DNA from 2 places in the Anoxybacillus sp. CHMUD genome. Region 2 is predicted to be linked to the other one. Evidence: a T-box and tRNA genes for the amino acid it is inferred to sense, from the RefSeq annotation. Region 2 holds a T-box; the other holds one or more tRNA genes.
What was found. A T-box is a leader RNA that pairs with one kind of tRNA and senses whether it is charged. The one in region 2 lies ahead of ETB99_RS11745 (valine--tRNA ligase), so its partner is inferred to be a tRNA-Val.
Positions count from the first base shown of each region.

Region 1 (4,441 bases), on a different contig from region 2:
AACTCTCCATAGAAAGTTCATATCTCTAGCTTCTTTACGCTTTTCGCTTCGTTCAGTTTTCAAGGAACATCAAAGCGGGTGATGGGAATCGAACCCACGACATCAGCTTGGAAGGCTGAGGTTTTACCACTAAACTACACCCGCATGTTAGTTAAGTTTAAACCATTACTAGTCATCACGCATAATCATGCCTCTTCCTCTACTCGCAAAATCAGAGATGATTGATGCGTCGAGGCAACTCGCAGTTTACTCAAAGATGCGTTGCTCGTGGCTGAGGTTTTACCACTAAACTACACCCGCATGATTATAAACGAGATGGTCGGGAAGACAGGATTCGAACCTGCGACCCCATGGTCCCAAACCATGTGCTCTACCAAGCTGAGCTACTTCCCGTCTTCATGACGTTATAAACATGGCGCGCCCGAGAGGATTCGAACCCCTAACCTTCTGATCCGTAGTCAGATGCTCTATCCAATTGAGCTACGGGCGCATTTTTAACGACCTTTTCATCGTATCACATTTCATCAACTAAAGTCAAGCTTTTTTAGATGCGGCCGAGAGGACTTGAACCTCCACGGGGTTTCCCCCACTAGGCCCTCAACCTAGCGCGTCTGCCATTCCGCCACGACCGCATATCATTAAAAACCGACCGACTGGTGCGGGTGGAGGGACTTGAACCCCCACGCCAAAGGCGCCAGATCCTAAGTCTGGTACGTCTGCCAATTCCGCCACACCCGCATACATGGTGAGCCATGGAGGACTCGAACCTCCGACCCTCTGATTAAAAGTCAGATGCTCTACCTACTGAGCTAATGGCTCGTTTCAAAAAAAGTTTTTAAATAAGATTTTTGACGTCCCGCTCTCAGTATGCTTAATCAAGTAGCAGCTCGAGCGGTACGCTGTTGCCTTTTCAAAGAAGCTAAATCGATCGTGCTCTACCTACTGAGCTAATGGCTCATCACATTCATGGCTGGGCTAGCTGGATTCGAACCAGCGCATCACGGAGTCAAAGTCCGTTGCCTTACCGCTTGGCTATAGCCCAACAACAAACAACTTTAAATAAATTAAGTTTTCAAATGGCGGTCCCGACGGGGATCGAACCCGCGATCTCCTGCGTGACAGGCAGGCATGTTAACCACTACACCACGGGACCACAAAGAGTGGAGGATGACGGGATCGAACCGCCGACCCCTTGCTTGTAAGGCAAGTGCTCTCCCAGCTGAGCTAATCCTCCGAAATAAAATGGAGTGAACAAAATGAGCACTCCAAAGGATGACCCGTACGGGATTCGAACCCGTGTTACCGCCGTGAAAGGGCGGTGTCTTAACCACTTGACCAACGGGCCATATTCAACATCTTCCTGGCGGAGAAGGCGGGATTTGAACCCGCGCGCCGTAAAAGAACGACCTAACGGTTTAGCAAACCGTCCCCTTCAGCCACTTGGGTACTTCTCCAATGGCTCCGCAGGTAGGATTCGAACCTACGACCGCTCGGTTAACAGCCGAGTGCTCTACCACTGAGCTACTGCGGAATAAAAAGCAAGTGACTCATACGCCTTAAGCATGATTTCAATTAAACTTACTGCCTCTTCCTCTGCTCGTCTAATCAATGATGATCAATGCATCGAGGCAACTCGTAGCCTAATCGACGAAGTATCGCTCGTCACTGAGCTACTGCGGAACAATCAAATCATAAGGACTGTTTATATTATATTTACTCTTTTTTGCTCTGTCAACTATCTTTTTTATTTTATTTCTTCACCGAACGTCGAATAACGACGGCTTTTATAATTTAGCACAGAAAGATTTGACTTGTCAACACTCTCTTTTTATTTTTTTCAATTTCCCTCGACAAAAGCCGCATACGTATCGAGTTGTATCTAATGCTTTTCTTCGCACATACATATAGCGACATGATGTGCATTTGTAATAATGTTCTTTTTTTGTCTTCGATAATAAAACAGGCTTACAAAAACGTGGAGCTTGTACCTTTTGTAATAATTCGCGAAAATCACGATCGCGATGGCGATAGCCTTTTCCTTCAAGATGCAAATGATAGTGACATAATTCGTGCTTAATGACTTGAATGAGTTCTTCTTCTCCGTACTGCTCATAATATTTTCTATTTAGTTCGATATGATGTGTAGAAAGCACATATCGCCCACCAGTCGTGCGTAATCGATCGTTAAATACCGCACGATGACGAAATGGTTTATGGAATACATCCAACGATATGCGCTCAACAAGCGCCTGTAATTCACGCTCATCCATTTTACTTCCGTCCTTTCACCATTGGGCTCTTTTACTCATAACATAATAAAAAAACAATTTGAAGGTGATCATTATGCCGATGTGGTTAAAAAATCAAATGCGGCGTGCATACTATGAGAAAAATCGCGCACAAATTAAACTTCTTAATCAATGTTGGTTTTTTTATCGGAAAACACACTGCTCATGACAGTGTGTTTTCCAATGTTGGTGGAATCATTGTTAAAGCGATGCGCTCTTTTTGTAAATCGACCGAATCAACCCATACTTTCACAATATCTCCGACAGACACAACATCAAGCGGATGTTTGACATATCGCGTACTTAGTTTCGAAATATGAACAAGTCCATCTTGTTTCACACCAATATCTACAAATACTCCAAAATCGACGACGTTTCGTACGGTGCCCTCTAACTCCATTCCCTTTCTTAAATCCTCCATCTTTAACACATGTTTCTTTAAGATTGGTTTTGGCAAATCATCACGCGGGTCACGCTCCGGGCGATTCAATGCATCGATGATATCTTGAAGTGTCAATGTGCCGATATTCAGTTCTTGTGCTACTTCTTCGATGTTAATCCCTTCAAGCGCCCCTCGCAACTGCTCACTTCCAATCGCCTCTGTTGAAAAGCCAAGACGATGTAGCAATTGGTACACTTCCTCATATCGCTCTGGGTGAATTGGTGTGCGATCTAACGGCTCATCCCCATCTAAAATACGTAAAAACCCGATACATTGTTCGTACGTTTTCGCACCAAGGCGTGGGATATGTTTTAATTGCGTGCGATTCGAGAACTTCCCGTGCTCTTCCCGATATTTCACGATGTTTTCAGCTACCGTCTTTGTTAGGCCCGATACATATTGCAATAACGTTGGAGAAGCAGTATTAACGTTCACACCAACTTGGTTGACTACTGTTTCAACAACAAACTGCAACGATTGCTCAAGCTTTTTTTGCGACACGTCATGTTGATATTGGCCGACCCCAACAGATTTTGGATCTATTTTTACTAATTCAGCAAGTGGATCTTGCACACGACGGGCAATCGAGACAGCGCTTCTCTCCTCCACTTGCAAATGCGGAAACTCTTTACGCGCCAAATCTGATGCAGAATATACACTTGCTCCTGCTTCATTGACGATCAAATAAAACACGTTCCCGTCCCACTCAGAAATTGTATCGGCTACAAACTGCTCTGTCTCTCGCGATGCCGTTCCGTTCCCAATGGCAATTAGCTCCACTTGATACGTATGAAGTAATTGCTTTAATTTTTCTTTTGCTTTTTCAACTTCATTTTTCGGAGGATGCGGGTAAATGACATCGATATGAAGTACTTTTCCCGTTTCATCGACGACAGCTAACTTACATCCTGTTCGATACGCCGGGTCTACTCCCAAAACAACTTTCCCTTTTAATGGTGGTTGTAACAATAAATTACGCAAATTTTCAGCGAAAATGTGAATCGCTCGTTCTTCCGCGCGTTCTGTCAACTCATTTCGCACATCCCGTTCAATTGACGGGGCAATTAAACGTTTATATGCATCTTCAATCGCTTCCACAACAATGGGAGCGGCCGATGATTGTTCGTTCGTTACGATTTGTTTACGAATGTATGCAGTCATTCGGTCCGTATCTACGTCAATGTCAATGCGTAAAATTCCTTCTTTTTCACCCCGATTCATCGCTAAAATACGATGAGCAGGTGCTTTGGCGATCGGTTCACGGTGGTCGTAATACATTTCAAATACACGCTTTTCGTCTTTTTCCGTTTCTTTTCCAAAAGAAACAATGGTGCCCGTTTGCCACGTTTGTTGACGAATCCATTGCCGAAGGGCTGCATCATCTGAAACTTTTTCAGCAATAATATCTTTCGCTCCTTGGATCACTTCTTCGATCGTATGTACTTCTTTTTGCTCATCAATAAACAATTGTGCTCGCTCTGCAATTGACTCATTAGGAAACGTTAATAACCATTCTGCAAAAGGTTCTAGCCCTTTTTCTTTTGCGATTGTTGCTTTCGTTCGTCGTTTTTGTTTATACGGGCGATATAAATCTTCCACCTCTTGCAGTTTCGTTGCTTTTGTAATCGCTTCTTTCAGCCCATCCGTTAACTTTCCTTGTTCATCGATTAAACGAATCACTTCTTCTTTTCGTTTCGCTAAGTTTTGCAAG
Region 1 is NZ_SDLG01000022.1:57-4,497, forward strand. It holds partial or broken rRNA gene ETB99_RS12225 (16S ribosomal RNA) at 1-13, opposite strand, end outside; tRNA gene ETB99_RS12230 (tRNA-Gly) at 74-144, opposite strand; tRNA gene ETB99_RS12235 (tRNA-Pro) at 317-393, opposite strand; tRNA gene ETB99_RS12240 (tRNA-Arg) at 414-490, opposite strand; tRNA gene ETB99_RS12245 (tRNA-Leu) at 550-632, opposite strand; tRNA gene ETB99_RS12250 (tRNA-Leu) at 655-738, opposite strand; tRNA gene ETB99_RS12255 (tRNA-Lys) at 744-819, opposite strand; tRNA gene ETB99_RS12260 (tRNA-Gln) at 968-1,042, opposite strand; tRNA gene ETB99_RS12265 (tRNA-Asp) at 1,078-1,153, opposite strand; tRNA gene ETB99_RS12270 (tRNA-Val) at 1,162-1,234, opposite strand; tRNA gene ETB99_RS12275 (tRNA-Glu) at 1,274-1,345, opposite strand; tRNA gene ETB99_RS12280 (tRNA-Ser) at 1,362-1,454, opposite strand; tRNA gene ETB99_RS12285 (tRNA-Asn) at 1,457-1,531, opposite strand; gene ETB99_RS12290 (SprT family protein) at 1,815-2,270, opposite strand; gene cmpA (cortex morphogenetic protein CmpA) at 2,344-2,457, shown strand; gene ETB99_RS12300 (Tex family protein) at 2,452-4,441, opposite strand, start outside.
Region 1: it encodes a tRNA-Val, which carries the amino acid that the T-box ahead of ETB99_RS11745 (valine--tRNA ligase) is inferred to sense. The anticodon was not compared.

Region 2 (8,500 bases):
TTAAATATTCAATACTCCAAGGAACTTCTTTCTCCTCAGTAGAACTATGTCTTTTTTCTTCATAACTCTCTATTTCTGGTTGTATAGATTTTTCACTTCCCTTATTATTTCCGCTACAATTAACGCAAAAAAGTATGGTCACAATAAAAAAAACAATAAATATAATTTTCTTCAATGAAACACCTCCCATGGTATTTTTTGGATCTTCACCACAAGTTGTACTTGATCATTTAAGGTAGGCGTGCATAGAGAAAATAGAGGGTACAAAAAATGTGAATTTTCCTGTATGGTAAAGGTGACCAAACCAAACCATGGAGGGAAATTCGCATGTACTCTCAGTTTATCAAAGAACTCATCGATTTACCAGATGTTTTGATTCAAAAGGTGCGAAAAGAAGGGGAACGTTGGATTTTCGAACTTTCTCTACCCGAACAATGCCCGTTATGTCCTGTCTGCTTGAAGCGCACGATCAAAATGACAGGAAAAAAGAAGCAATGGATGCATGGCTATGCTCAGCGAATCGGAATCTTTTGGATTGAACTTTCTGTCGAGCGCAGACGTTGTGGTACGTGTGGCGCGACGTTCAGCACGTCCTATCCAGGAATCCCTCCTCGAAGTGTGGCGACGGATGCTTTTCAGCGATGGGTCGCGCAATCTTGCATCGGAACATCCATTCAGGCGGTGGCTCGTATGCTCAAGCTTCCTTACACGACCGTTGAACGATGGTTTTATACCCATGCCCCTTCCTTCCTATCGAATGACGTCCAACCAAAGGCGGTTTGTGTCGATGAGTTTGCTTTTCGAAAAGGGCACGACTATGGAGTGGCGATCATGGATGCCGAAACGGGAGAAGTGTATGCCATGGAAGCAGGAAAGAACGAGGAAGCCATTGGGCGTGCATTGGCTCATGTATCTCGTTCCGTTCAGTATGTCGTGAGTGACTTGGCTCCAGCGATGAAAAAAGCGATTCAACGGGTTTGCCCAGAGGCGACACATGTCGTCGACTATTTCCATGTCATTCAGCTGTTTACCGATGCGTTAGAACGTTGTCGCAAATATTTGGGCAAAGGAGGCAAGAAACACGGAAATGTTCGTTACGTTTGCCGTTTATTGAGCCAATGCCCAGAGAAATTGACGGAGGAAGAACGTCAAATCATACGAGAATGGTGTAATGAAAGCGATTACTTAAAGTCTGTTTACCAATCGCTCCAACATGTTCGCTATGTGTTCAAAAGCAAAGATGAGCAACAGGCGAAACGACGCTTGAAGGCTTGGATTCATCGGTATTTGTTTTGTCCTTGTTCTGCTGTTCGCGCCATCGCAAAATCACTCGTCAAGCGAACAGAAGAAATCATATCGTGCATTTTATCCCATTACTCGAATGGGAAGAAGGAAGGAACGAATAACAAGAGCAAGCTGATCAAACGTCGGGGATACGGATACAGAAATATCCAACATTTTGCACTGCGGGTTCGGCTGGAAACAGCTAACATACTTTCATGACAGGTGCAAGTACATCTTTCGGTGATGAACCCTTTTTCTTCTGAAAGTACAGGTTCTTCCAAAAGAGTGGATTTCAACAAATCCAAGATTAACATAAAAGCTTGGGCAAAGCGAATGTCTTCCATTACATCGCAGCACAAATAAAAAAGCTGTCCAATCGTTTTTGGATCACCCATTTGTTTTGAAATCGTTTTTCAAAGAAGTCAGGCATGGTTTGACAATTGAGTGCTTTTAATTTTCGACCGACATAGATAACGGCAAGAAGTGTTCCGATCCAAGCACCGAAAGACTCTAATGCTGCTATGACAAGCAGTCCTTCTGAGTACGAAATACCAGCTATTCCAAACAATGTCGCCGCACTTAAATAGGTTGCGGCAAGAGTTCCTACAATAAGGATTGTTGATCCTTTTTCGCCCATCACCCATAAAATGGTACGAATCGCCTGAACGACGGTAATCGGGATGATGCATTGTTCAGCAATAAAGCGAAGTTTTCGTAGCCACGGTGGCCAGGCGTACGGATTGTAACGCTTACGCATATGCTCACTTCCTTTTCAAATGATTAGCTCCACATGTTGGAGCTTTTATTTTTTGTATAAAGAAGTGAAAATGTGGCAAACCTTATTGACGATTCGTATGATTTTTATATAGTATTATGTATGAATAGAAAAAAGCGAAGATAGGGAAGAGTACGGCGCAACCCGCCTGGCAGAGAGGGAAATCAATAGCTGCGAGATTTCCTAGGTTCGTGGTCGTCGGAAGGTCGCCCTGGAGCTGCTTCTTCGAACGAAAGTAGGAGAAGCCGGTGCATCGCCGTTATCGATTTGAGTGCTTAAGCATTGCTTAAGAAAAAAGGTGGTACCGCGAAAGAGTCTCCTTTCGTCCTTTTCGGATGAAAGGAGTTTTTTATTTTAGTGTAGGAGGGATTTGTATGTTACCGCCGAAGTACGACCACCGTGCTGTTGAGGCAAACCGTTATGAATGGTGGCTAAAAGGAAAGTTTTTCGAAGCAACAAGTGATGAGACGAAAAAGCCGTTTACAATCGTCATTCCACCGCCAAACGTAACAGGAAAGCTTCATTTAGGACATGCGTGGGATACGACGTTACAAGACATTATTACGCGCATGAAGCGTATGCAAGGATACGATGTGTTATGGCTTCCGGGCATGGACCATGCGGGTATTGCTACGCAAGCAAAAGTAGAAGAAAAGCTGCGCAACGAAGGAAAAACACGTTACGACTTAGGACGTGAAAAGTTCGTTGAAGAAACGTGGAAATGGAAAGAAGAATATGCAGGTCACATCCGTTCTCAATGGGCGAAGCTTGGACTTGGTCTCGATTATACGCGCGAGCGCTTTACGCTTGATGAAGGATTATCGAAAGCAGTACGCGAAGTGTTTGTATCGTTATATAAAAAAGGTCTTATTTATCGCGGTGAATATATTATTAACTGGGATCCGGTGACAAAAACAGCATTATCGGACATTGAAGTCGTATATAAAGATGTGCAAGGTGCGCTATATCATATGCGCTATCCGCTTGCGGACGGCTCAGGTTATATCGAAGTGGCAACGACACGTCCAGAAACGATGCTTGGTGATACAGCCGTTGCGGTTCATCCAGAAGATGAACGTTACAAACATCTCATCGGAAAAACAGTCATTTTACCGATCGTCGGTCGCGAAATTCCGATTATTGGTGATGAGTACGTTGACATGTCGTTCGGTTCAGGAGCGGTAAAAATTACGCCAGCGCACGATCCAAACGACTTTGAGATCGGAAATCGTCACAACTTGCCTCGCATTCTTGTCATGAACGAAGACGGTACGATGAACGACAACGCTCTTCAATATAAGGGGCTCGACCGCTTCGAATGCCGCAAGCAAATCGTGAAAGACTTACAAGAACAAGGTGTGCTATTTAAAATCGAGGAACATATGCATTCGGTTGGTCATAGTGAACGTAGTGGTGCTGTTGTAGAACCGTATTTATCGACGCAATGGTTCGTCAAAATGAAGCCGCTTGCTGAAGCTGCGATTGAACTACAAAAAACAGAAGGAAAAGTAAATTTCGTTCCAGAGCGATTTGAAAAAACGTACTTACATTGGATGGAAAATATTCGCGATTGGTGCATTTCTCGCCAACTTTGGTGGGGACATCGCATTCCAGCATGGTATCATAAAGAAACAGGCGAAGTGTATGTCGATCATGAGCCACCAGCAGATATTGAAAATTGGGAACAAGATCCAGATGTATTAGATACATGGTTTAGTTCTGCGCTTTGGCCGTTTTCAACGATGGGTTGGCCGGATAAAACATCGGCAGACTATAACCGTTATTATCCAACGGATGTGCTTGTAACAGGATATGACATCATTTTCTTCTGGGTATCGCGCATGATTTTCCAAGCGCTTGAGTTTACAGGCAAACGTCCGTTTAAAGATGTTCTCATTCACGGACTAGTACGCGATGCACAAGGACGAAAAATGAGTAAATCGCTCGGTAACGGTGTTGATCCGATGGATGTGATCGATCAGTACGGTGCGGATTCGCTTCGCTATTTCTTAGCGACAGGAAGCGCACCTGGCCAAGACTTGCGCTTTAGCACAGAAAAAGTTGAAGCGACATGGAACTTCGTCAATAAAATTTGGAACGCTTCTCGTTTTGCGCTCATGAACATGGAAGGATTCACGTATGAAGACATTGACTTACATGGTGAAAAATCGGTTGCGGATCATTGGATTTTAACACGCTTAAACGAAACGATTGAAACGGTGACAAAACTTGCCGATAAATACGAGTTTGGTGAAGTCGGTCGCGTATTATATAATTTCATTTGGGACGACTTATGCGATTGGTATATCGAAATGGCGAAATTGCCACTATACGGTGAAGATGAACAAGCGAAGAAAACGACGCGCTCTGTTCTTGCTTATGTGCTTGATCAAACGATGCGTCTCCTTCATCCGTTTATGCCGTTTGTGACAGAAGAAATTTGGCAACAACTTCCTCATGAAGGAGAGTCGATTACAGTTGCTTCGTGGCCGCAAGTTCGTCCTGAACTAAACAATCATGAAGCGGCTGAGCAAATGCGCTTGCTCGTTGATATTATTCGCGCGGTGCGTAACATTCGCGCAGAAGTGAATACACCGTTAAGCAAGCCAATTACGTTGCACATTAAAGCAAAAGATGAACAAATTGCGAGCACGCTTCAGAAAAATCGCTCATATATTGAGCGCTTCTGTAACCCTAGTGAACTTGTCATCGACACGACGATTCCAACAGTTGAGAAAGCAATGACAGCTGTTGTGACAGGTGCAGAACTAAGCTTGCCGCTTGAAGGATTAATTAATATTGAAGAAGAAGTGAAACGTCTCGAAAAAGAGTTACAAAAACTCGATCAAGAAGTCGAGCGCGTGCAAAAGAAATTAAGTAACGAAGGCTTTTTAGCGAAAGCGCCAGCGCACGTTGTCGAAGAGGAACGAAAAAAAGAGCGCGACTACATCGAAAAACGTGAAGCGGTCCGCGCCCGTCTTGCACAATTAAAACAATAGTTTTATGATGAAGACGAATCCATTTCGGATTCGTCTTTCACTTTAAATAGAAGGGGGATTTTTCATGGTTCGTACATATAAAGAAGCAGTTGAATGGATTCATGGACGGTTAAAGTTAGGGGTCAAACCGGGATTAAGACGAATGGAATGGATGATGGAAAAGCTCGATCATCCAGAGCGTCGCATTAAAGCGATTCATGTCGGTGGAACGAACGGAAAAGGATCGACCGTTTGCTTTTTACGTCACATTTTACAAGAAGCAGGTTATCGTGTCGGAACGTTTACATCGCCGTATGTCGAACAATTTAACGAACGCATTAGTATAAACGGAAAACCAATTAGCGATGTTGATCTGATCAAACTTGTGCAAGTCATTCAGCCTTTGGCAGAGGAGTTAGAACAGACGGAATTAGGTGGACCGACAGAGTTTGAAGTTATTACCGCCATGGCGCTTTATTATTTTGGCAAAATGAACGTGCAAGACGTTGTCATTTTTGAAGTAGGACTTGGCGGACGCTTAGATTCAACGAACGTTATTTATCCGCTTTTATCGGTGATTACAAACATCGGTTACGATCATATACATATATTAGGGAATACACTTGAACAAATTGCGTTTGAAAAAGCGGGAATTATTAAGGCAGGAATCCCTGTTATGACAGCGATTGATCAGCCGGAGGCGCTACAAGTAGTAGAAGAGAAAGCGACATCGGTACGCGCAAAAGCATATGTGCTCGATCGCGATTTTACCGTTTTTGCTCACGAACCAACGACGGACGGAGAACGTTTTTCTTTACAAACACCGTTTACGACATATCGCGATGTAACGACAACGATGCTTGGGGCACATCAAGTGAAAAACGCAGCGCTTGCGCTGATGGTTGCCGACTATTTACGTACGTACTATTCGTTTTTGATTGAGCGTGAACATATGTACAACGGCATTCGAAAAGCAGCGTGGCTCGGGCGATTTGAAAAGATGGATGAACGTCCGCTTATCATTATTGATGGGGCGCATAACGAAGAAGGAATCGATAGTCTCGTTTCGACAATGAACGCTCACTATCCGAACCATCGCGTACACGTCCTTTTTACAGCGTTAGGGGACAAACCGGTCACAGCGATGATTCGAAAGTTAGAAACGGTTGCCGAGACGATGACGTTTACAACATTTGATTTTCCGCGCGCTCTTTCCGCTGAGCAACTTGCGGAACAAGCGACGCATCCGAATGTGCAATGGACAAATGACTGGAAACAATGGTTAAAAGAAAAGCGAAAGCAAGCTGAAAAAGATGATATTATTTTAATTACAGGTTCACTTTATTTCATCTCAAATGTGCGGAATTTTATAAAAAATAAATATAAGTAAGACGAAAACTGATGGTATAATAGATAAAAAATAGGACTTTTGAAAGGGGGAGGGGTAGGTGAAAAGAGCTGTTTCGGTGTTTCTCGTATTACTTTTATCATTATCTCTATGGGTTCCGGTGTTTAATAGCAATGCGGCAAGCAATAAACAGACAGGTGAAAAGTATGAAATATTAGAGATTGTTAGTCATGCCTCATCTGGATCCCCTTTAGCAAACGAATATTTAACAAAAAATACAAAATATTTAAACATTACAACAATGACAATGAAACGCTTTGTCGCTTTACGTGACGAACTTGATGGAAAATATGATGCGATTGTGATTTCTCAAGGGGATTATAACCCGGCAAAGCTTCGTAAAAGTTCTGGAAATGCTCAAGCTCATAACACAACAAATATAATGAATGATATTACTGACTTGAAAGCAGAGGAGATAAAAGAGTTTTACATTGAAAAAGGCCTCCCAATTTTTATTTATAGAAAGAGTAGAAGTGACCAAGATGTTCTAAAATATTCAAACAGTAAGTTGTATAAACACTTCTCTTCATATTTAAAAAACCAAAGAGATAATGTTATTTTCTTTGAAGATAAACTGCAGAATGATTTTGCGAAATTTGGACTAAATGGTTCACTTGAAAGCTACAAAACACGCCCACGCTTTTTCTTAACATCTGCTCCTTTGAACGAGCAAGTAATGAAAAAAGGTGACACGCTTTCGTTTACGTACAATATCATTAACTACCAACATTTTAAAAATAAACTGCTTACTGTCAACTTATATATTGACTCTGATTTTAATGACAAATATACGAGCGAAGAAATTGTTGCATCTAAACAAGTACAAGGAGCAACAGGAACGATTTCATACACTCTTCCAGTTGGCTATTCTGGACCACGTTATTGGAAATTGGAAATTGTTGATGAAACAAGTGCGTTAAAAGATTATGAAAAAGGGTTCGTGAAGTTTCAAGATGTACCAGCAACGATCAAAGTATTACAAATACGTAAAGGGAACGATGAGAGTTCATTATTAAATACAAAAAACATGAACCCGAATTTTTTAAGTCGTGCAAACGAATATAGCATTAGTATTGACGTAACAACATTAACAGATTTTCAAAAAAGCAAAATATATGAACCAAATTATTCGCATGAAGTGATTAATGGAAAATACGATATGATTATTTTCGGGTTTGCAGATTGTTACAATGGATGTAGTAAGATTATTTCTTTAAATCCAAATGCTGTTCAATCAATTAAAAGTTTTATTGCTTCCGGTCAAAGTGTCATGTTTACACACGATGTCATGTTTGGAACAAATAACGTATGGGTCAATGAGTTTGGTCCGATTGTTGGGCAAATTCAGCCGCATACAGATTTAGGAAACGGTGCTCCAAACCGATCAACGAGCACGAAACAAGTAAACAGCGGGCTTATGACAAATTACCCATTTGAATTAGATGATAGCATTACGATCGCAACAACACATAACCAATACTATACGCTCGATTTAGAAGATGGAAATGTAATTCCATGGTACAACATTGATGGTTCTCCACGTGACGTATATGATAGCTGGAACCATTATTACACATATTCCGAAGGAAATGTCACTTATTCTGGAACAGGTCATACGATTGGTTTCCCAGAAGAAGAACAAAAGCTATTTGTCAATACGATGTATCGTGCGTTTTTTGGATCGAACCATGCACCGCAATTGACGGTTATTACGCCGCAAGAAAACGAAACGATTCCGAGCAATCAGCCAATTGAACTATCATATAAAGTGGAAGATTTAGATTTAGTCGACCGAACGTTTTCTACGAAAGTGTGGATAAACGATCAAGAAGTGTACGCGCAAAACGATGTGCCGAATGGCACAACGATTATTCAGTCGCTTCCGCACAATATGCCAAACGGTGGAACAGCGAAAATGAAAATTGAAGCGACCGACGCACGCGGAGCGAAAGTAACGAAAGAATTTCAAGTCGTCATTGAAAAAGTTTCGGCAAACATGGAAGTGAGTCGAACGATTTCAAAAACGCTCGCTCCAGTCGATGAATCGATTGCGAT
Region 2 is NZ_SDLG01000020.1:1,002-9,501, forward strand. It holds gene ETB99_RS11730 (S8 family peptidase) at 1-175, opposite strand, end outside; gene ETB99_RS11735 (ISL3 family transposase) at 328-1,503, shown strand; gene ETB99_RS11740 (sodium:solute symporter family transporter) at 1,628-2,041, opposite strand; T-box leader at 2,170-2,392, shown strand; gene ETB99_RS11745 (valine--tRNA ligase) at 2,434-5,058, shown strand; gene ETB99_RS11750 (bifunctional folylpolyglutamate synthase/dihydrofolate synthase) at 5,123-6,427, shown strand; gene ETB99_RS11755 (Ig-like domain-containing protein) at 6,486-8,500, shown strand, end outside.